DNA from 3 places in the Erwinia sp. E602 genome. Region 3 is predicted to be linked to each of the others. Evidence: predicted binding sites of a transcription regulator. Region 3 holds the regulator's gene; each other region holds the start of a gene.

What was found. Region 3 encodes sigma-54, which starts transcription at its own class of promoters, with help from an activator protein. Its sites were predicted from a motif close to GTTGGCACANNTTTCGCTNT; they were not measured.
Positions count from the first base shown of each region.
Region 1: the regulator sigma-54 is predicted to act here: its motif matches at 5,261-5,280, upstream of glnK (P-II family nitrogen regulator).
Region 2: the regulator sigma-54 is predicted to act here: its motif matches at 1,787-1,806, upstream of glnA (glutamate--ammonia ligase).

Region 1 covers NZ_CP046582.1:3,699,987-3,707,279, forward strand. The annotation lists gene GKQ23_RS18530 (hypothetical protein) at 1-320, shown strand, start outside; gene tomB (Hha toxicity modulator TomB) at 456-836, shown strand; gene GKQ23_RS18540 (HHA domain-containing protein) at 868-1,086, shown strand; RNA gene ffs (signal recognition particle sRNA small type) at 1,142-1,238, opposite strand; gene GKQ23_RS18550 (MGMT family protein) at 1,448-1,762, shown strand; gene GKQ23_RS18555 (YbaY family lipoprotein) at 1,811-2,368, opposite strand; gene tesB (acyl-CoA thioesterase II) at 2,593-3,456, shown strand; gene amtB (ammonium transporter AmtB) at 3,549-4,835, opposite strand; gene glnK (P-II family nitrogen regulator) at 4,870-5,208, opposite strand; gene GKQ23_RS18575 (SmdB family multidrug efflux ABC transporter permease/ATP-binding protein) at 5,477-7,240, opposite strand; gene GKQ23_RS18580 (SmdA family multidrug ABC transporter permease/ATP-binding protein) at 7,230-7,293, opposite strand, start outside.
Region 2 covers NZ_CP046582.1:4,745,025-4,752,317, forward strand. The annotation lists gene typA (ribosome-dependent GTPase TypA) at 1-1,517, opposite strand, end outside; gene glnA (glutamate--ammonia ligase) at 1,952-3,361, shown strand; gene glnL (nitrogen regulation protein NR(II)) at 3,565-4,614, shown strand; gene glnG (nitrogen regulation protein NR(I)) at 4,622-6,031, shown strand; gene hemN (oxygen-independent coproporphyrinogen III oxidase) at 6,143-7,293, opposite strand, start outside.
Region 3 covers NZ_CP046582.1:496,169-503,461, forward strand. The annotation lists gene arcB (aerobic respiration two-component sensor histidine kinase ArcB) at 1-860, shown strand, start outside; gene mtgA (monofunctional biosynthetic peptidoglycan transglycosylase) at 1,667-2,362, shown strand; gene npr (PTS phosphocarrier protein NPr) at 2,432-2,704, opposite strand; gene rapZ (RNase adapter RapZ) at 2,701-3,555, opposite strand; gene ptsN (PTS IIA-like nitrogen regulatory protein PtsN) at 3,623-4,111, opposite strand; gene hpf (ribosome hibernation promoting factor) at 4,278-4,565, opposite strand; gene rpoN (RNA polymerase factor sigma-54) at 4,588-6,021, opposite strand; gene lptB (LPS export ABC transporter ATP-binding protein) at 6,070-6,795, opposite strand; gene lptA (lipopolysaccharide ABC transporter substrate-binding protein LptA) at 6,801-7,293, opposite strand, start outside.

The sequences.
Region 1 (7,293 bases), 1.6 Mb from region 3:
CCCCAAGAACCCCGCTAGAATTAAAGCAGGAAATCGAACAGATTATTCCCAAAATTGAGAACGATTTGATCGGTTCACTTGCATGGTATTCATCTGATGCGCATTATGTTCCAAATAGTATAAAAATTATTTCGCTGGAACCGATCGACCAGACGCGATATAAAATGAATTACAGCTTTCGCTGGAACCTGTTTAACGGCTGTCTCGATATTGATGCAGAGGAATTGACCAACTTTTCGGTCAACGTTACCTGCCAGGCGAATGCGATGACCTTTGATTTTATCGACGACGATCGCAGCACGATGTCTGAAGAACTGTAATGATTCGTGTTTTGTTCAACCTTTTAATGCTGTTGTTTCAGCCGCATTAAAAATGCAGTAATTATCACTTCCTGCCATAACCTGTTTAAAAGCTCTGTTAAACGGCATGTTTCGCTCGCTGCGGAGGGGAAAACGATGGACGAATACTCACCGAAAAGGCATGATATTGCCCAGCTGAAATTCTTATGTGAAAACCTGTACGATGAAAGCATGGCAACATTGGGTGACAGTCATCACGGCTGGGTTAATGATCCCACTTCAGCAACCAATTTACAGCTTAACGAGCTGATTGAACATATTGCTGCATTTACAGTGAATTACAAAATCAAGCATGTGGAAGAGCATCTTCTGATTAGTCAGATTGATGAGTTTCTCGACGATACCTTTATGTTGTTCAGCAACTATGGCATTAATGTTCAGGATCTGCAGCGCTGGCAAAAATCGGCTAAACGACTGTTAAGCATTTTTGCAGAAGACGCAGCAGCCGGCCAGATACAACCTAGCCACTCTTTCTAGCAACTCCCTACTCTTTTTTTACGGTTTAATAATGACTGACAAAATGTTAACAAAAACTGATTATCTGATGCGTCTGCGACGCTGCCGTTCGATTGATACGCTGGAACGCGTGATTGAAAAGAACAAGTACGAATTAACGGACGATGAACTGGCGGTATTTTATTCAGCGGCTGACCATCGTCTGGCTGAACTCACCATGAATAAGCTGTACGACAAAATACCCGTCGCGGTATGGAAGTTTGTTCGCTGAGGCGGACGCCAGGCAGAGAGTGACAACAGGCTGGCAAGGCAGAATTGGGTGGGGGCCCTGCCAGCTACATCCCGGCACACGCGTCATCTGTTACGGCTGCTTCCTTCCGGACCTGACCGAGTTCACAAATTAGCATTGCGGGAGAACCAACAGGGCCCCCATTGAGTGCCCCGGATAACCGAAGCGCAGGCATTATCAATGATACCCCCGGCAATTGCAAGCCAGCCCCGGATGACCGTTGTTTTCTTGCGCAATTAACCGCGATTCATCCTTAGGTTGCGCGTTATTACTTCAGGGTAGCCTGGCGTAGCCGCAGGCGATGGTTTATCGTTGCTGTTGTTTCCACCATGAGAATCGTGTCATGACCGCCCCCCACGACAGCTTTCAACACCGTGTCTATCAAATTGTGGCCGCTATTCCTTTCGGCCGGGTGACAACCTACGGTGAGATTGCCCATCTGGCCGGATCCCCGCGCGCTGCGCGTCAGGTCGGTGGCGTGCTGAAACGCTTGCCTGCAGGCAGTAAACTCCCCTGGTACCGCGTGGTTAACCGCAATGGCGCCATTTCGCTGGCAGGTGATGATCTCAACCGGCAGCGCCAGGCACTAATGGTGGAAGGCGTTGAGGTATCGGCGGACGGTATTATTGATTTGCACCGCTTCCGCTGGCAGCCATAAAAAAACGCCCCATCAGGGGCGTTGCAATAAGGCGTTAGCCGCGATGGATTACAGCGATGTCGGGGCCGGAACGGCGGACGACGGGGTCAGCATAGTCGGAGACGTCGCTGGCACGGTGGACGTCGCCCCACTCTGGGTGTTGACTGGTACGGACGGCACCGGAACCAGCGTCAGATCCTGACGGGTGCCACCGCTGGTGATCACCTGCTTCACGTTGTCGGTGATAAATACCATTTTACCGTCAACGGTGACCGCAGCACTCAGCAGAATGCGCGCGTTAGGCTGGATCTCCGCCGGGTTAAACGGCAGTACAAACTGGAACGGGGCCTGTTTGCCATCCGTACGGTTAACCTGCTGTGAGAGCACCTTAGACGGTGCATCCGCCAGCGACGCGTCCGACAGGGTTACGGTAAGCACCGCGTTCGGCGGCAGCGCAATCTTTTGGCGGATCCACACCGTACCGCTCACGTTAGGCTGTTGAATTGCCGTCTGCTGTCCCTGAACCTGAGATCCCAGCGTCGGTGTTGCAATATCCCTGCTTTTATCTGCACAACCCGCGATAGCCGCGACCAGCGCAGCGGTGCTAACTACATGCCAGAGTTTCATTGATAGTTTCTCCTTAAATCAATGCCTGCGGCGCATACTGCCGCGTGAAAACAGATCATAGCTGTTCTTCTGAATTTAATTCTGGCACAAGTTGCTGAAAATTTCCTGGAGACCTCCCGTTTGTTACATTTCACTCAGGACCGCCAATTGCCACAAACAATCGTTGACGCTAACTGGTCGGATCTCGCAAACTGTCAGCGATCCGACTACTGAGGAAGCCGTCTATGAGCCTGGCGTTACAAAATCTGTTAAATCTGCTGAATCTGGAAAGCCTGGAAGAAGGGTTGTTCCGCGGGCAAAGTGAAGATCTGGGTCTGCGCCAGGTATTCGGTGGCCAGGTGGTCGGACAGGCGCTGTACGCGGCCAAGCAGACCGTGCCGCCCGAACGCAGCATCCACTCGTTTCACAGCTATTTTCTGCGCCCCGGCGACAGCCAGAAGGCAATTATCTACGATGTGGAAAACCTGCGTGACGGGCAGAGTTTTAGCGCCCGCCGGGTGAAAGCCGTGCAGAACGGCAAACCGATCTTCTATATGACCGCCTCGTTCCAGGGGCCGGAAAGCGGTTTCGAGCATCAGAAAACCATGCCTGTGGTTAGCGGCCCGGACAACCTGCCCTCCGAGCATGAGATTGCTACCCGTCTGGCGCATCTGATCCCGGCCAGCATGCGCGATAAATTCCTCGCGGAGAAGCCGTTCGAGATCCGTCCGGTGACCTTCCATAATCCGCTGCAGGGGCATGTGGATGAACCGGTACGCCAGCTGTGGATCCGCGCCAACGGCCCGATGCCGCAGGACAGCCGCATCCATCAATACCTGCTTGGCTATGTGTCGGATTCCAACTTCCTGCCGGTTTCCCTCCAGCCGCATGGCAAAGGCTTCCTGGAGCCGGGTATGCAGGTGGCCACCATCGATCACTCAATGTGGTTCCACCGGCCTTTCGATCTCAACGACTGGCTGCTGTACAGCATTGAGAGTACCTCCGCTTCCGCCGCCCGCGGGTTTGTGCGCGGAGAATTCTACAACCAGCAGGGCACGCTGGTTGCCTCAACCGTGCAGGAGGGCGTGATCCGCCAGCGCCAGCCGTAAAGCAAAAAAAAGGCGGGCCACTCGGCCCGCCGTCATGCTTATTATTTTAGCGCACTACCCTTCTTTTCAATCACGTTACTGCATGGGAAAACTTACTGGTTGTAGGCATTCTCGCCGTGGCTGTTGACGTCCAGACCTTCACGCTCCTGCTCTTCCGGCACGCGCAATCCAACAATCATGTCTGCCACTTTGAAACCGATAAAGGCGACGACCGCGGTCCAGACGATGGTGACCAGCACGCTGAATAGCTGTACCCACACCTGATGGCCCATGGTCACGCCTTCCGCATAACCGACGCCGCCCAGAGAGGAGGAAGCGAATACGCCGGTCAGCAGGCAGCCGATAATACCGCAGACGCCGTGCACACCGAACACGTCGCATGGGTCATCCACGCGCAGCCATTTCTTCAGGGTGGTGACGCCCCAGATGCCGCCCAGGCCAGCGACCACACCGATAATCAGCGCACCGCCCACGCCGACATAACCACAGGCCGGGGTAATGCCCACCAGACCCGCAATCACACCGGAGCTGACGCCCAGCAGTGAAGGCTTACCGCGCAGCGCCCACTCACCAAAGGTCCAGCTCAGCATTGCGCCGGCGGTAGCGATAACGGTATTGAGGAACGCCAGGCCGGCGATTTCGTTAGCGGTACCGGCAGAGCCGGCGTTGAAACCGAACCAGCCAAAGTAAAGGATCGCCGTACCGGTGAACACCATCGGCAGGTTGTGCGGCTTGAAGGCTTCTTTACCAAACCCGGCACGTTTGCCCAGCAGATAGGCACCAACCAGACCAGCCACCGCGGCGTTAATGTGCACGACGGTACCGCCGGCGAAGTCCAGCGCGCCGTCCAGCGCCAGGTAACCACCCGCCCACACCATGTGCGCAATCGGCAGGTAGGCGAAGGTCAGCCAGATCACCACAAAGATCAGCAGGGCTGAGAAGCGAATACGTTCGGCGATAGCGCCAACGATCAGGCCCACGGTGATACAGGCAAATGAAGCCTGGAAAGCCACGTGGATGTACTGATAGTAAGACCCCATCACTTCCGTCGGCGTGATGCCTTTCAGCATTGCCCAGTTAAAGCTGCCGAAGAAGGCGTTCCCTTCGCTGAAGGCGAGGGAGTAACCGTAAACCAGCCACAGCACGCAGACGATAGCAAAAGTCATCGCCACCTGGGTCAGTAGTGACAGTACGTTCTTGGCACGGATCAGGCCGCCGTAAAACAGCGCAATGCCGGGTATAGTCATAAACAGCACCAGCGCGGTGCAAATCATCATAAAGGCGTTGTCCGCTTTGTCCGCAACCGCCGGAGCGGCGGCGAAGGCCAGCGACGGTAACGCGGCGATGCCGGCAAGGCCAAACTGAGCAAGTTTTTTCATTTTATCTTTTCCCATCACAATGTTTAGCCAGGACTTACAGGGCGGCTTCGTCGGTTTCACCGGTACGGATGCGGATCACCCGCTGCAGCTCGGCAACGAAGATCTTACCGTCGCCGATTTTGCCGGTGTAGGCCGCTTTGCTGATCACATCAACCACTTCATCAATCTGATCGTCAGCGATCGCCACGTCAATTTTCACTTTCGGCAGGAAGTTCACGCTGTACTCTGCGCCACGATACAGCTCCGCATGCCCTTTCTGACGGCCAAACCCTTTTACTTCGGTAACGGTCAGCCCCTGAATGCCGATAGACGACAGCGCTTCCCGGACGTCTTCCAGCTTGAACGGTTTGATGACCACGGTAACCAGTTTCATTCGATCCCCTCCGGCAATTAGAAATTGTTTGTTTGTCAGACACGCTTTTAACTAAGCAAAGGCTATGCCAACAGTTGAAAATCAGAAATATCTGGAGGATTGGGCGTAGCAAACAGCCTGGTCAGGGTCTATGGCGGCGGAGAGAATGCGTCACTGAGTCAGTTGCTCAAAAAAAACGCACCAGAACGGTGCGTTATGCTTTAGACCAGTGCATTGATGGGGTAATGGCTATTTTTTCGCCTGCTGATGGTGCAACGCCAACGCCCCCTCACAGGGCGTTAGCGGCCGCCAGCTCTTCACCGGCCAGCTGCAGCTGATACATCTGCCAGTAACGTCCTTCGGCGGCCAGCAGCTGCTCATGGCTGCCTCGCTCCACGGCCTGCCCGCGATGCAGCACCAGAATGGTGTCGGCTTCGGTGATAGTGGAAAGCCGGTGGGCGATGACCACCAGCGTGGTGTGCCGCCGCACCGCCCGCAGTGCGCCCTGAATCGCCTGTTCGGTACCGGAGTCAATATTGGCCGTGGCTTCATCGAGGATCAGAATTTTAGGGGTGGCCACCAGCACCCGTGCCAGCGCCAGCAGCTGCTTCTGCCCCACCGACAGGTTGTTGCCCTGCTCGCCCAGCCGGCTGTGGATCCCCCCTGGCATGCTGCGGGCCAGCGTCGCCAGCTGCACCGTTTCCAGCGCCTGCCACACCGCCTCCTCACCGATATCACGCCCGAGGGTAACGTTAGCGAAGAAGGTGTCCGCCAGCACCACCGGATCCTGCTGCACCATCGCCACGCCGTCGCGCAGCACGCCGTGGCTGAGGGAGGCGAGCGGACGGCCGTCGAGGCAAATGTCGCCCTGATCCAGCGGATAGTAGCCCATCAGCAGGCTGGCAAGGGTGCTTTTACCGCTGCCGGTATGCCCGACCAGCGCGACAAAATGCCGCCCTTCGACCTGCAAATCGATATCATGCAGCACCGGTCGTCCGGGCTGGTAAGCAAAGGTCAGCCCCTCGATATCAATGCGTCCGCTGGTCAGCGGCCGCGAATCGTCACCATAAGGCTGTCGCGGTGCGTCCATCAGTTCAAAAATACGCTCACCGGCGACCACCGCCTGCTGCAGCATTGACTGCTGGGTGGTCAGTTCGATTAACGGCTCGTTCAGGCGGCCAAGATAGTTGATAAACGCGTACAGCACGCCCACCTCAATCGACCCGGCTGACGAAAAGCCGAAAAGCAGCATCAGGCCACAGAGGATCATCGCCGAGAACAGGCTGAGCAGCGGGCGCAGCAGAAACCCATCCAGCTTCAGCGTCTGCATGCGGGCCAGGTAGTGCGAGCGGCTGGCGCCGCCGATCCGTTCACCAAAGCGCGCCTGCTGGCGGAACTGCTGGATCACGCTCATGCCGTTAATCACTTCGTTAAAACCGTTGTTGATGTCTGCCAGGTAGCTGCGCACCCGCCGCACGATCGGCGTGCTGTAGCGCTGGTAAATCAGCATCACTATCAGTACCGCCGGGAAAATAGCGATCGCCACCAGCGCCATTCGCCAGTCGAGGCTGAACATCGCCACCAGCATCGCCCCGACCAGCGCTGCGCTGCGCAGCACGGTGGCCACCACGGTGACGTAGAGATCGCGCACCACTTCGGTATCGTTAGTGACGCGGGAGATAATCTGGCCCACCGGTTGCGTGTCAAACGCGCTCAGCGGCTGGCGCAGCGCGGCATCCATCACGTCGGTGCGCAGACGCTGGACCACCCCCACCGCCGCCCGGTTGAACAGCAGCGCCTGCGCATAGTGCAGCCCCGCCGCCAGCAGCTGCAGCAACAGATAACAGGCCACCAGCCCGGCGGCCAGCCCCAGCGGCATCTGATGCTTCGCCACCATATTGTCAATAAAGTAGCTGACCAGTACCGGGCCAAGCACCTCTGCCGCCGCCGCGATCCACAGCATGCCCACCGCGAGGCCGAGCGATTTACGCCACGGTGCGCCATAGGCCAGCAGCCGTTTCAGCGTAGGCCAAAGCTGAGCGCTACTCGCCATCTGTGTTCCCCTGTTCGGTTTCATCATCATCCAGCGCCGCTTCCAGCTGCTGA
Region 2 (7,293 bases), 590 kb from region 3:
TCCTGCAGGCTGAACAGGGCGAACGCAACCGCTTTACCCTGGCCGTTAGAGATCAGCACGCCGTTCTGGCGCTGGCCCACTTCGCCCGGACGCACGTCGTCGTAGTGGCTGAAGGTGGAGTACAGCAGGCCGGTACCGGAAGTCATGGTCATGAATTCGTTACGGAAGCCGATCAGGCCACGGCTTGGGATTTCGTAGTCGAGACGTACGCGGCCCTTGCCATCCGGATCCATGTTTTTCATGTCGCCTTTACGCTCGCCCATCGCCTGCATCACAGAACCCTGATGCTGTTCTTCGATGTCGAGGGTCACGTTTTCGAACGGCTCCTGCTTGCGGCCTTCGTGCTCACGGAAGATAACTTTCGGACGGGATACCGCCAGCTCGAAACCTTCACGACGCATGTTTTCGATCAGAACTGACAGGTGAAGTTCACCACGACCTGACACGCGGAAGGCGTCAGCATCCGGGGTTTCTTCAACACGCAGTGCCACGTTGTGCACCAGCTCTTTGTTCAGACGGTCGAGGATCTGACGTGAAGTCACGTACTTACCTTCTTTACCACAGAACGGAGAGGTGTTAACGCAGAAGAACATGGTTACGGTTGGTTCATCAACGCTCAGGGCCGGCAGCGCTTCCACGTTCTGCGTGTCGCAGATGGTGTCAGAGATGTTCAGCTCACCCAGACCGGTGATGGCGATGATGTCGCCCGCTTCCGCTTCGCTCGCTTCGATACGCTCCAGGCCCATATGGGTCAGAACTTTACCGACTTTCGCGTTGCGGGTTTTGCCTTCGCTGTTGATCACGGTGATCTGCTGGTTAGGCTTCACTTTACCGCGCTTGATACGGCCGATACCGATCACGCCCAGGTAGTTGTTGTAGTCCAGCTGGGAGATTTGCATCTGCAGCGGCGCTTCCAGCTCAACCTGTGGTGGAGAAACGTGTTTCACGATCGCTTCGTACAGCGGAGTCATGTCTTCCGCCATATCTTCATGATCCAGGCCGGCGATGCCGTTCAGGGCAGAAGCATAGATGATCGGGAAGTCGAGCTGTTCGTCGGTCGCGTCCAGGTTCACGAACAGGTCGAAGACCTGGTCAACAACCCAGTCAGGACGCGCGCCAGGGCGGTCAACTTTGTTAATTACCACGATCGGCTTCAGACCATTAGCAAATGCTTTTTTGGTCACGAAGCGGGTTTGCGGCATCGGGCCATCCATTGCATCCACAACCAGCAGCACCGAGTCGACCATAGACATCACACGCTCTACCTCACCGCCGAAGTCGGCGTGTCCTGGGGTATCAACGATGTTGATGCGGTAGTCGTTCCATTTAATGGCGGTGTTTTTTGCGAGGATGGTAATCCCACGCTCTTTCTCCAAATCGTTGGAGTCCATTACGCGTTCGGTTGCTTCGGTGCGGGCGTCAAAGGTCCCGGACTGCTGCAGCAACTTATCAACCAGGGTAGTTTTACCGTGGTCAACGTGGGCAATAATGGCGATGTTACGCAAATTTTCGATCACAGCTTTGCCTCAGGCATTTAGAAATAGCGCGCTATTGTACACGGATTAATCGAAGGACTGAACAGGATCACAAATTTCATCTAAAGATAACTGTCCGGATTGCTTTTGCAGCCATTTTCAGTGCAAACATTGCACTGAGTCGAAAAATTGCACCAAAACAGTGCCCATTTATCACTCAATGGCACCAAAATGGTGCGCGATTTCCATCGTGGTGCAGTCCTCGTCTTACGAGAGGGCGCATCATAGCGCTTTTTAGGCGTAATTAGAAAGTTGGCATAGATTTCGCTTTAGTTCATACAAGCGAAAAATGCCAGTTTCCACAACGGTTGATAGCTTGTCAGAGATCTTTATTATCGGAGTCAGCGCGGTCATGAGCCATGCGCACCCGTGAAGGTCTCTAAACACGACGACAACAAAATCCAGGAGAGTTAAGTATGTCCGCTGAACACGTTCTGTCGATGATGAATGAGCACGAAGTCAAATTTGTTGACCTGCGTTTTACCGATACTAAAGGTAAAGAGCAGCACGTTACCATTCCTGCACATCAGGTTAACGCTGACTTCTTCGAAGAAGGCAAAATGTTTGACGGTTCTTCTATTGGTGGCTGGAAAGGCATCAATGAATCCGACATGGTTCTGTGGCCAGACGCGACCACAGCAATGATCGACCCGTTCTTTGCGGACACTACCCTGATCATCCGTTGTGACATTCTTGAGCCAGGCACGCTGCAGGGCTACGACCGTGACCCACGTTCCATCTCCAAGCGTGCAGAGGACTTCCTGCGCTCTTCCGGCATCGCAGACACCGTTCTGTTCGGACCTGAGCCAGAGTTCTTCCTGTTCGACGACATCCGTTTCGGCAGCAGCACCTCCGGTTCTCACGTGGCTATCGACGATATCGAAGCCTGCTGGAACACCGGTAAAGAGTACGAAGGCGGCAACAAAGGCCACCGTCCGGGTCTGAAAGGCGGCTACTTCCCGGTACCACCGGTCGACTCTTCACAGGACATCCGTTCTGCTATGTGTCTGACCATGGAGCAGATGGGCCTGGTGGTTGAAGCTCACCACCACGAAGTGGCAACCGCAGGTCAGAACGAAGTGGCCACCCGCTTCAATACCATGACCAAAAAAGCCGACGAAATTCAGATCTACAAATACGTTGTCCACAACGTAGCGCACGCCTACGGCAAAACTGCGACCTTTATGCCAAAACCAATGTTTGGTGATAACGGTTCCGGTATGCACTGCCATATGTCTCTGTCTAAAGGCGGCACCAACCTGTTCTCTGGCGACAAATACGGCGGCCTGTCTGAAATGGCGCTGCATTACATCGGCGGTGTTATCAAGCACGCTAAAGCGATCAACGCCCTGGCTAACCCGACCACCAACTCATACAAGCGTCTGGTCCCAGGCTACGAAGCTCCGGTAATGCTGGCTTACTCAGCCCGTAACCGTTCTGCTTCTATCCGTATCCCGGTGGTTTCCAACCCGAAAGCGGTGCGCATCGAAGCACGCTTCCCGGATCCAGCGGCTAACCCGTACCTGTGCTTCGCGGCACTGCTGATGGCAGGCCTGGACGGCATCATCAACAAGATCCACCCTGGCGATGCGATGGACAAAAACCTGTACGACCTGCCGCCGGAAGAAGAAGCTGAGATTCCAAAAGTGGCCGGTTCTCTGGACGAAGCGCTGGCTGCACTGAACGAAGACCGCGAGTTCCTGACCCGTGGTGGCGTGTTCACTGATGACACCATCGATGCCTACATCGCACTGCGTCAGGAAGAGATGGACCGCGTGCGTATGACTCCGCACCCGGTTGAGTTCGAACTGTACTACAGCGTTTAATTTTACGTAGTTCACCCGGTGACGTTGCGACAGTGGTTGACCTGCCGCCGCAACGGAGCCCGGGATTTTGTTGCCGTGGAAACTTCAGCCCATCTCCGGATGGGCTTTTTTCTCCGCCCGGCGTCGTCAAACGCGACGAAAAACGGGCTGTGAGACTATAATGCACCAACATGGTGCAAATAATTCACGCAGGAGAACGCTGTATGGCAGCTGGCACGCAGCCCGATGCTGGGCAGATTCTCAATTCTCTGATCAACAGTATTTTACTGGTTGATAGCGATCTGGCGGTTCATTACGCCAATCCCGCCGCTCAGCAGTTGCTGGCGCAAAGTTCCCGTAAGCTGTACGGCACGCCGCTGCCGGAGCTGATGGGCTATTTTTCCCTGAATATTGCGGTAATGCTTGAGAACCTGGATGCAGGTCAGGGCTTTACCGACAGTGAAGTAACGCTGGTGGTCGACAGTCGGGCACACATTATGTCGCTGACCGCCCAGCGCCAGCAGGATGGATTGATCCTGCTGGAGATGGCGCCGATGGACAACCAGCGCCGTCTCAGCCAGGAGCAGCTGCAACACGCTCAGCAGGTGGCCGCGCGCGATCTGGTTCGCGGGCTGGCCCATGAGATCAAAAACCCGCTCGGTGGCCTGCGCGGGGCCGCACAGCTGCTGGCGAAAGCGCTGCCCGATCCATCGTTAACCGAATACACCAAAGTGATCATTGAGCAGGCCGATCGCCTGCGCAACCTGGTGGACCGGCTGCTGGGCCCGCAACAACCCGGCATGCACGTCACCCAGAGCATTCACCAGGTCGCCGAACGGGTGGTCAATCTGGTGTCGATGGAGCTGCCGGACAACGTGTCGCTGGTACGTGACTACGATCCGAGCCTGCCCGAACTGCCCCACGATCCGGACCAGATCGAGCAGGTGCTGCTGAACGTGGTGCGTAACGCGCTGCAGGCGTTAGGCGACGCCGGCGGCACCATCACCCTGCGCACCCGTACCGCCTTTCAGCTGACGCTGCACGGTACCCGCTACCGCCTGGTGGCGCGTATTGATGTTGAAGATGATGGCCCGGGTATTCCTGCGCAGCTGCAGGACACGCTGTTTTACCCGATGGTCAGCGGCCGCGAAGGCGGCACCGGGCTGGGTTTATCTATTGCCCGCAGCCTGATTGACCAGCACTCCGGCAAGATCGAATTTAAGAGCTGGCCGGGCCACACTGAATTTTCTGTTTACTTGCCTATTCGCCAGTGAGGTTTCTATGCAACGAGGGATAGTCTGGGTCGTCGATGACGATAGCTCCATCCGCTGGGTGCTTGAACGTGCGCTCACTGGAGCCGGTTTAAGCTGTACCACCTTTGACAGCGCCAGCGAGGTGCTTGATGCCCTCGCCAGTAAAACCCCGGACGTTTTGTTATCAGACATTCGTATGCCGGGGATGGACGGGCTGGCGCTGCTGAAGCAGATCAAACAGCGCCACCCGATGCTGCCGGTGATTATTATGACCGCCCACTCCGATCTGGAGGCCGCGGTCAGCGCCTACCAGCAGGGGGCGTTTGATTACCTGCCCAAGCCGTTTGATATTGATGAAGCGGTGGCGCTGGTCGAGCGCGCCATCAGCCATTATCAGGAGCAGCAGCAGCCGCGTAACCAGCCGGTCAGCGGCCCGACCGCCGATATCATCGGTGAAGCTCCGGCGATGCAGGACGTATTTCGCATTATCGGCCGCCTGTCACGTTCGTCGATCAGCGTGCTGATCAACGGCGAGTCAGGTACCGGTAAAGAGCTGGTGGCGCATGCCCTGCACCGCCACAGCCCGCGGGCGAAATCCCCGTTTATCGCGCTGAATATGGCGGCAATCCCGAAAGACCTGATCGAGTCCGAGTTGTTTGGTCATGAGAAAGGCGCGTTTACCGGTGCCAATCAGATCCGTCAGGGCCGCTTTGAGCAGGCCGACGGCGGCACGCTGTTCCTTGATGAGATCGGTGATATGCCGCTGGACGTGCAGACGCGCCTGCTGCGCGTGCTGGCCGACGGGCAGTTCTACCGGGTGGGTGGCTACGCGGCGGTGAAAGTGGACGTGCGCATTATTGCCGCCACCCACCAGAACCTGGAGCTGCGCGTGCAGGAGGGCAAGTTCCGTGAGGATCTGTTCCACCGCCTGAACGTGATCCGCGTACATCTGCCGCCGCTGCGCGAGCGCCGTGAGGATATTCCACGGCTGGCGCGCTACTTCCTGCAGGTGGCAGCACGGGAGCTGGGCGTGGAGGCGAAAATTCTGCACCCGGAGACCGAAACCGCGCTGACCCGCCTGCACTGGTCCGGCAACGTGCGCCAGCTGGAGAATACCTGCCGCTGGCTGACGGTGATGGCCGCCGGTCAGGAGGTGCTGATTCAGGACCTGCCGCCGGAGCTGTTTGAAACCGCCACGCCGGACAGCCCGACGCAGTCGCTGCCGGACAGCTGGGCCACGCTGCTGGCGCAGTGGGCCGACCGCGCGCTGCGTTCCGGTCATCAAAACCTGCTTTCCGAAGCACAGCCGGAGATGGAACGCACGCTGCTGACCACCGCCCTGCGCCACACCCAGGGGCACAAGCAGGAAGCGGCTCGGCTGCTGGGCTGGGGGCGGAATACGCTGACCCGTAAGCTGAAAGAGCTGGGGATGGAGTAAGCCACGGCGGCAAACCGGGGATAAGCCGGCGACTGAAGAGGTGGAGAAACGCGCCGCTGGATCAGAGAAGCCGTGAGAGAGGCGGGACGCGCAGGCGCCCGTCTTTTTTTGTCAGATCACCCGCGAAAATCGCGTCTCTGCGGCGTTCTGCCGCAGGTAACTGTCAAAGCACATGCAGACATGACGAACCAGCATGCGGCCCTTAGCGGTCACCTGTAGCCCCTCTGCGTGCTGCTCCACCAGCCCGTCAGCCACCAGCGGAGCCAGCTGCCGTAGCTCGTCGGCAAAATAGCGCCGGAAATCGATGCCATACCCGGCTTCAATCGCGTTGAACGACAGTGAGAAATTGCAGATCAGGCTTTTGATCACCTCACCGCGCAGGCGGTCGTCATCGCTCAGCTGCAGCCCGCGCCACAGCGCGCTGTGCCCGGCGTGGATCTGCCCGTAATACGCCTTCAACTCTTTATGATTCTGCGCATAGCTGTCGCCGAGGTAGCTGATCGCCGACACGCCCATTCCCAGCAGGTCGCTGCCGGCGTGCGTGGTATAGCCCTGGAAATTACGGTGCAGCTGGCCGCTGCGCTGGGCGAGCGCCAGCTCATCGTCGTGGCGGGCAAAATGGTCCATGCCGATAAACTGATAGCCCTGCGCGGTCAGCGTGCTGATAGTGTGCTGCAGGATCTCCAGCTTCTGCTGTGCTCCCGGCAGGTCCCGTTCGTGAATTTTACGCTGGGCGGCAAACAGGCTGGGCATGTGCGCGTAGCTGAACACGCTGAGGCGATCGGGGTTAAGCGCCACCACCTTTTCGAGAGTGAAGGCGAAGCTCTGCGGGGTCTGTGCCGGCAGGCCGTAGATCAGGTCGATGCTGGTGGAGGCGAAGCCCAGCTGACGCGCGCGCGCCACCAGCGCAAAGATAAACGCCTCATCCTGTACCCGGTTAACCTTCTCCTGCACCTGCTTGTTAAAATCCTGCACCCCCATACTCAGCCGGTTAAAGCCTTCGGCGCGCAGGTGGTCCAGCATATCGAGTGCTATCTCGCGCGGGTCAATCTCAATCGAGATCTCCGCGTCGGCGTTGATGATGAAGTGCTGACGCAGGCAGTGCATCAGCCGGCTAATCTGCGCCGGGTTAAGGAAGGTCGGCGTGCCGCCGCCCCAGTGGATCTGGCTGACCTGCCGCCGCGCGAACAGCGGAGCACGGGCGCTGATTTCACGCACCAGCGCGTCCAGGTAGCTGTCTGCCTTATGCTGCTGGCGGGTCA
Region 3 (7,293 bases):
CGCCGGGTAAAGGCTCCTGCTTCACCCTGATGCTCAACGCCCCCAGGGTGGTGGAAGAGGTCGAGGACGAGCAGCCGGCAGACGATCTGCCGTTACCCGCGCTGCACGTGCTGCTGGTAGAGGATATTGAACTGAACGTGGTGGTGGCCCGCTCGGTGCTGGAGAAGCTGGGCAACAGCGTTGAGGTGGCGATGACCGGCCAGGCGGCGCTGGATATGTTCGACCCGGATGAGTTCGATCTGGTGCTGCTGGATATCCAGCTGCCGGACATGACCGGGCTGGACGTGGCGCGGGCGATCCATCAACGCTATGCAGGGCAGCCGCTGCCGCCGCTGGTGGCCCTGACGGCGAACGTGCTGAAGGACAAACGTGAGTATCTGGATGCGGGCATGGATGACGTGCTGAGCAAGCCGCTGGCGGTGCCTGCGCTGACCGCCACCATCAAAAAATACTGGGATTATCAGCCGGAGGGTGAACTGCCGGCAGAGGAGAGGATTATGGATGAGAAAAAACTGGCCTTACTCGATATCACCATGCTCGAGCAGTATATCGAGCTGGTCGGGCCAAAGCTGATTCATCAGAGCATGGAGATGTTCGAACAGATGATGCCGGGTTATCTGGAGGTGCTGGAGTCGAACATGATGGCGCGTGACCAGAAAGGCATTGCGGAAGAGGGGCACAAAATTAAGGGTGCCGCCGGCTCTGTCGGTCTGGTGCACTTACAACAGGTGGCGAAGCAGATCCAGAGCCCGGAACTTCCCGCCTGGTGGGACAACGTGCAGGAGTGGATCGACGAACTCAGACACGAATGGCGTAATGATGTCGCGGTACTGCGTGAATGGGTGAATGAACGGGGCTAGAAAAAAATGACCCCGGCCGAGGCCGGGGTGCGCGAATACTGCGCCAACACCAGGGAAAAGGGTCATCTGCGCTAGTGTAATAAGAGTGTTCAGCACAGGTTCAGGTATTGGGTAAATCAACGCTACTACCTTAGCAAATCTATCATCACATGTTACCAGATTCATTAAAATGTGTGATGTTGAGCAGCGATATTGAACAGGAAACATTAATTCATCCGTTCAGTCAAGTTCGTAATGCAATTAGCGGTTTTTTTGTTTGTATTTTGAACGATTGTCATCTTTCAAATTGCCAGCACTCTGACGTAAATAGTCGACAATTTTGCCTGCACCGGATGGAAAGTGTTGTCTGGTGATTAATCCGGCACACCGGGTATTAAGGCCCTGTTTTTAGTCTTTTTTTAATTATGGCGCCCTGATTTCCGAAACGTTTTGGTTTCTGCTAGCAAAAATGTGCAGCGCGTAATGATGTTATCGAAGCATGCTGACCCAATTCAGCAGAATAATTAACCAGCCACCCCGGAGGAAAGCCACTGTTTTTTGGTCGTCCAGCGCTGTTTTTCGCTGGCAAACAGCAATATGCCGTAAGAGTTCTTACGAAATTTATAAGCAGCATAAATCATTTGTGCGCATGTCAACTTGCCGGCGGAGTGCGGCCAGGGCCGGCGTTAAACCGTGTCTGTCGGACGGCGGCCAGGGTGAGAAATCCCTCAACGGCTGCCTGTGTCATAATGGTGGCTGGCCGAATTGAAATAACAGGGAGAGACCTGGGTGGAGTCTGGTAAATGAAGCGTGGTAATGGCCGCCTGATGGCGCGTTGTAAGGCGTACCTGTTGCGCCTGTTGCTGGTTATTCCCGGCGTATGGCTGACAGGCATTGTCGCCTTTGCTTTTCTGCCGGTGCCGTTCTCTGCGGTGATGGTCGAGCGACAGCTCGGGGCCTGGTTCGGCGGTAACTGGGGTTACGTGGCGCACTCTGACTGGGTCAGTATGGATCAGATTTCGCCGTGGATGGCGCTGGCGGTAGTGGCGTCGGAGGATCAGAAGTTTCCCGAACACTGGGGCTTCGATGTCGATGCGATTCAGTCGGTGCTCGACAGCGAAGGAAAACGCATGCGCGGTGCCTCAACGCTGTCACAGCAGACGGCGAAAAACGTCTTTTTGTGGGACGGGCGCAGCTGGCTGCGTAAAGGGCTGGAAGCCGGACTGACCGTGGGCATTGAGACCGTCTGGAGTAAGCGGCGTATTTTAACCGTCTATCTCAACGTGGCCGAGTTTGGCCCGGGGGTGTTTGGCGTAGAGGAGGCGGCCCAGCGCTACTTCCGTAAGCCCGCCAGCCGTCTGACGCCGGCGGAAGCGGCGCTGCTGGCGGCCGTGTTGCCGAGCCCGCTGCGCTTCAGTGCCGCGGCGCCCTCAGGCTACGTACGCCAGCGCCAGCAGTGGATCCAGCGCCAGATGCGTCAGCTGGGCGGCGAGGGGTTCCTGCGCCAGCACAGGCTACACTGAACGCAGCTGATCTCCCGATGACGCTACTGAACGGCGGCGTCATCGCAGCGGGCAGCGTGCAGCAGCCGGTTACTCTTCGTCGAAGCCGGCGTTAAACAGTTCGATCACCGCCGCCAGCGCCGCCTGCTCCTGCGGGCCGCTGGCCTCCACCTCGATATGGCCGCCTTTGGCCGAGTCGAGCATCAGCAACGCGATCACGCTGCTGGCTTCCGCTTCCGTACCACTCTCATTACGCAGCAGCACCTCGGCGTCGAAACTCTGTACCAGCTCGAACAGCTTCATTGCCGGACGGGCGTGCATCCCCAGCTTGTTCTTAATTTCAACGGTCTGCTTTACGGTCATGATTTACGTTTTTCCAGCGTACGGTGGCGGGACTGCACGTTTTTACCGCGCGAACGGAAGTAATCGGCCAGCTGCTCGGCAACGTAGACTGAACGGTGCTTGCCGCCGGTACAGCCAATCGCCACCGTCAGATAGCTGCGGTTGTTGGTTTCCAGCATTGGCAGCCACAGTTCCAGGTAGCTGCGGGTCTGATAGATGAAGTTATGCACTTCCGTATGACGGTCAAGGAATGCCGCCACCGGACGGTCGAGCCCGGTCATCGGGCGCAGTTTCGGATCCCAGTGCGGGTTGGGCAGAAAACGCACGTCAAACACGTAGTCCGCATCGATCGGAATGCCGTGCTTAAAGCCAAAGGATTCAAACACCATGGTCAGTTCACGTTCGCGCTTGCCCAGCAGGCGCGTGCGCAGCATCTCTGCCAGCTCGTGCACCGACATTTCGGAGGTGTCGATGATCAGGTCAGCGCGGGAGCGCAGCGGCTCCAGCAGGTCGCTCTCTTCGTCGATAGCGCTTTCCAGCGACAGGTTCTTACTGGAAAGCGGATGCAGGCGGCGGGTATCGCTGTAGCGCCGGATCAACGTGTTGCGGTCCGCATCCAGGAACAGCAGCTGTGGGGAGAAACAGTCGGGCAGGCTGTTGAGTGCGGTTTCAAAAATCTCCGGTGACTCCGGCATATTACGCACGTCGATACTCACCGCCGCTGAGATATTGCGCGACGACAGCGAATTGGCCAGATCGGGAAGCAACACCACGGGCAGGTTATCCACGCAGTAAAAGCCCATATCCTCCAGCGCCCGCAGCGCGACGGACTTCCCGGAACCTGAACGACCGCTGACGATCATCAGCACCATTAACTCTTCCCCCAAATTAATCTCATTCCACGGACCGACGCGGCGTCAGTTACCGCGCTGCCATCACTCACGATGATGGACGATCGTGGTCTTCCGTCATAATCTCATACAGCTCTTCATCACTCTGCGCCGCACGCAGCCGGCGACAAACGCTCTTATCGGCCAGCCGCTTCGCCACCAGCGACAGCGTGTGAAGATGCGTTTTACACTGATCGGCAGGCACCAGCAGGGCGAATAACAGATCGACCGGCTGGTTATCGATCGCATCAAAGGCGATCGGCTGCTCCAGGCGGATAAAGACGCCCACCGCGCGCAGCGTATCTTCTTCCAGCTTACCGTGCGGGATGGCGATGCCGTTGCCGATACCGGTACTGCCCATTTTTTCGCGCGTCAGAATCGATTCAAAGATCGTCTGGTGCGGAAGGTTCAGCTGCTTTGCTGCCAGCTCGCTGATGATTTCCAGCGCCCGCTTTTTACTCTGGCAGTGTACGTTGTTACGGGTGCAGGAGAGGGTCAGCACGGCGCCCAGTTCCAGTTTCAGATCGTTATTTGTCATAGTTTCACTTACGTATTCACTGCCGCAGGGCGGTTAGCGCGGGCCGCTGCTCTGGCCAGGCGTTAAGCTGCCGGATTGATTAACGGCTCGTCCCCTGACGGGAAAACGAGCCGAAAACGGTTTCAGGCGCCCGATGGCGGCTGAAAACATCAATGCATGGTGAAATTTAGTGTTGTTTCAGTTTGTCTTTATGTTTATTGATCTGGCGTGTCAGCTTGTCAATCAAACCGTCAATCGCCGCGTACATATCTTTTTCTTCCGAGGTCGCGTGGATCTCCCCGCCATTTACATGCAACGTCGCATCCGCAATCTGCGTCACCTTTTCCACTTTCAAAACAATATAGACCTGGTTAATGCGATCAAAATACTGCTCTAACTTGGCGAATTTTGTGGTCACAAATTCGCGCAGTGGTTCGGTTATCTCAACGTTCTGTCCAGTGATATTCAGTTGCATGTGGTCTTCCTTCTCAGTTCATTCACACCAGCTGTTTGCGCTGATTTGAGGGTGGGATGGATAAAGACTCTCGGTATTTTGCCACAGTACGGCGCGCGACCATAATTCCCTGATCGGAGAGCAGGGTGGTCAGCTTGCTGTCGCTGAGCGGTTTGGCGGGGTTTTCCGCCGCAATCAACTTCTTAACCAGCGCACGGATGGCGGTGGATGAGGCTTCTCCACCGCCTTCGGTATTCACATGGCTGGAGAAGAAGTACTTCAGCTCAAAGATGCCACGCGGGCTGTGCAGATATTTCTGCGTGGTGACGCGTGAGATCGTTGATTCGTGCATCTCAACGGCGCTGGCGATATCGGCCAGCACCATCGGACGCATAAACTCTTCGCCCTGTTCAAAGAACGCCTGCTGTTGATCGACGATGCAGCGGGTCACCTTCAGCAGGGTGTCATTGCGGCTCTCCAGACTTTTAATCAGCCACTTCGCTTCCTGCAGGTTGCTGCGGATGTACTGGGAATCGCTGTCGTTGCGCGAGGCGGTTCCCAGCGCGGCATACTGCTGGTTGATCTTCAGGCGCGGGATGCTGTCTCCATTCAGCTCGACCGTCCAGCGGTTGCTCACCTGGCGCACCAGCACGTCCGGGATTACGTACTCCGGCTCCTGGGTATTGATCGACTGTCCGGGGCGCGGATCGAGCGACTGAATCAGCTGCATCGCCTCTTTCAGCACCTCTTCCTTCAGGCGGGTGACGCGCATCAGCGAGCGGAAATCGTGGTTAGCCAGCAGATCCAGATGTTCACTGACGATCAGCCGCGCCTCTTTCAGCAGCGGCAGATCGGCGGCAAACTGCGACAGCTGCACCAGCAGACAGTCACGTAAATCCCGCGCGCAGACGCCGATCGGATCGAAGCGCTGCACACGTTTCAGCACAGCTTCCACTTCGTCCAGACTCAGCTCATCGTTGCCGATGCTCTCCAGAATATCTTCCAGCGCAACGGTTAGATAGCCGGTGTCATCCACCGCATCGACAATCGAGGTGGCGATCGCCCGATCGGTGTCGGTAAACGGGGTCAGCCCCACCTGCCACATCAGATAATCCTGCAGAGACTGGGTGGTTTCGCCCTGATAAACCGGCAGCTCATCGTCGTGATAATCGGTGCCGGTGCCGGACGGGGTGCCGGCGGTGTAAATCTCATCCCAGGTGGCGTCCAGCGGCAGCTCTTCCGGCATATCTTTCTGTTCGAGCGCTTCACGGGTATCCAGCGAATCGGTTTCCTGATATTCGCGGGAGTCCACCTCTTCATGGATATCGGTCTGTTCAAGCAAAGGATTACTTTCCAGCGCCAGCTGAATTTCCTGCTGAAGTTCAAGCGTAGAGAGCTGCAACAGGCGGATAGCCTGCTGCAGTTGTGGCGTCATGGCAAGCTGTTGGCTCAGCCTGAGTTGTAAACCTTGCTTCATAATCAGGACCACAATTCCATTAAAAACTTACCCCGGATGAACACCTTATCAGAGTCTGAACTCTTCGCCTAAGTAGACACGCTTAACTTGTTCATCAGCGAGGATTTCGGCGGGGGTACCGTGGGCGATCAGATGCCCCTGGCTGACGATATAGGCCCGTTCACACACCGACAGCGTTTCACGCACGTTGTGATCGGTAATCAGCACGCCAAGACCGCTGTCGCGCAGATGTTCGATGATCTTTTTAATGTCGATCACCGAAATCGGATCGACGCCGGCAAAGGGCTCATCCAGCAGAATAAACTTCGGATTGGCGGCCAGCGCGCGCGCAATCTCCACGCGGCGGCGTTCGCCACCGGAGAGCGCCTGGCCAAGGCTGTCGCGCAGGTGTTCAATATGGAATTCCGCCATCAGCTCGTTGGCGCGATCCGAGCGCTGCTCGCTGCTCAGATCGTCACGGATCTGCAGTACCGCCATCAGATTGTCATACACGCTCAGGCGGCGGAAGATCGATGCTTCCTGTGGCAGGTAGCCGATGCCGCGACGGGCGCGGGCGTGCAGCGGCAGAATACTGATGTCTTCATCATCAATGACGATGCGCCCGGCATCGCGCGGTACGATGCCGACAACCATGTAAAAGGTGGTGGTCTTGCCCGCGCCGTTGGGACCCAGCAGGCCAACAATTTCACCGGATTTCACCCGCAGGCTCACATCCTCAACCACGCGACGGCCTTTATAGGCCTTCGCCAGGTTTTCCGCTATTAAGGTTGCCATAGTTATTAGTTACTCTTTTTCTGACCGTTAGACGGCGTGCCTTTGTCCTGCAGCTGCGACGGTACCAGCACGGTGGTGACCCGTTTGCCGGTGTTGCCATAGGCCTGCATTTTCTGCTCTTTCACCAGATAGGTGATGCGATCGCCTTTCACGTTGCTGTCCAGCTGCTCAAGGTAAGCGTTACCCGTCAGCTCAACGAAGTCCTTCGCCAGCTCGTAGTGCATCTTCTGCGCGTGGCCTTTGACCGGCTTGCCGTTGTCCTGCATCTGGTAGAAGGTCGCCGGGCTGCCGTAAGCATCCACGATGGTCTTATTGCTGTCGCCGCCGGGACGGGTCACCACCACTTTATCGGCGGTGATTTTGATCGAACCCTGGGTGACTATCACCTTACCGGTAAAGGTGGCGACGTTCCCCTGCATATCAAGGGCCTGGTTTTCAGAATCGACGTTAACCGGCTTGTCGGAGTCGCCCGTCAGCGCCAGGGCCGGCACGCTGGCC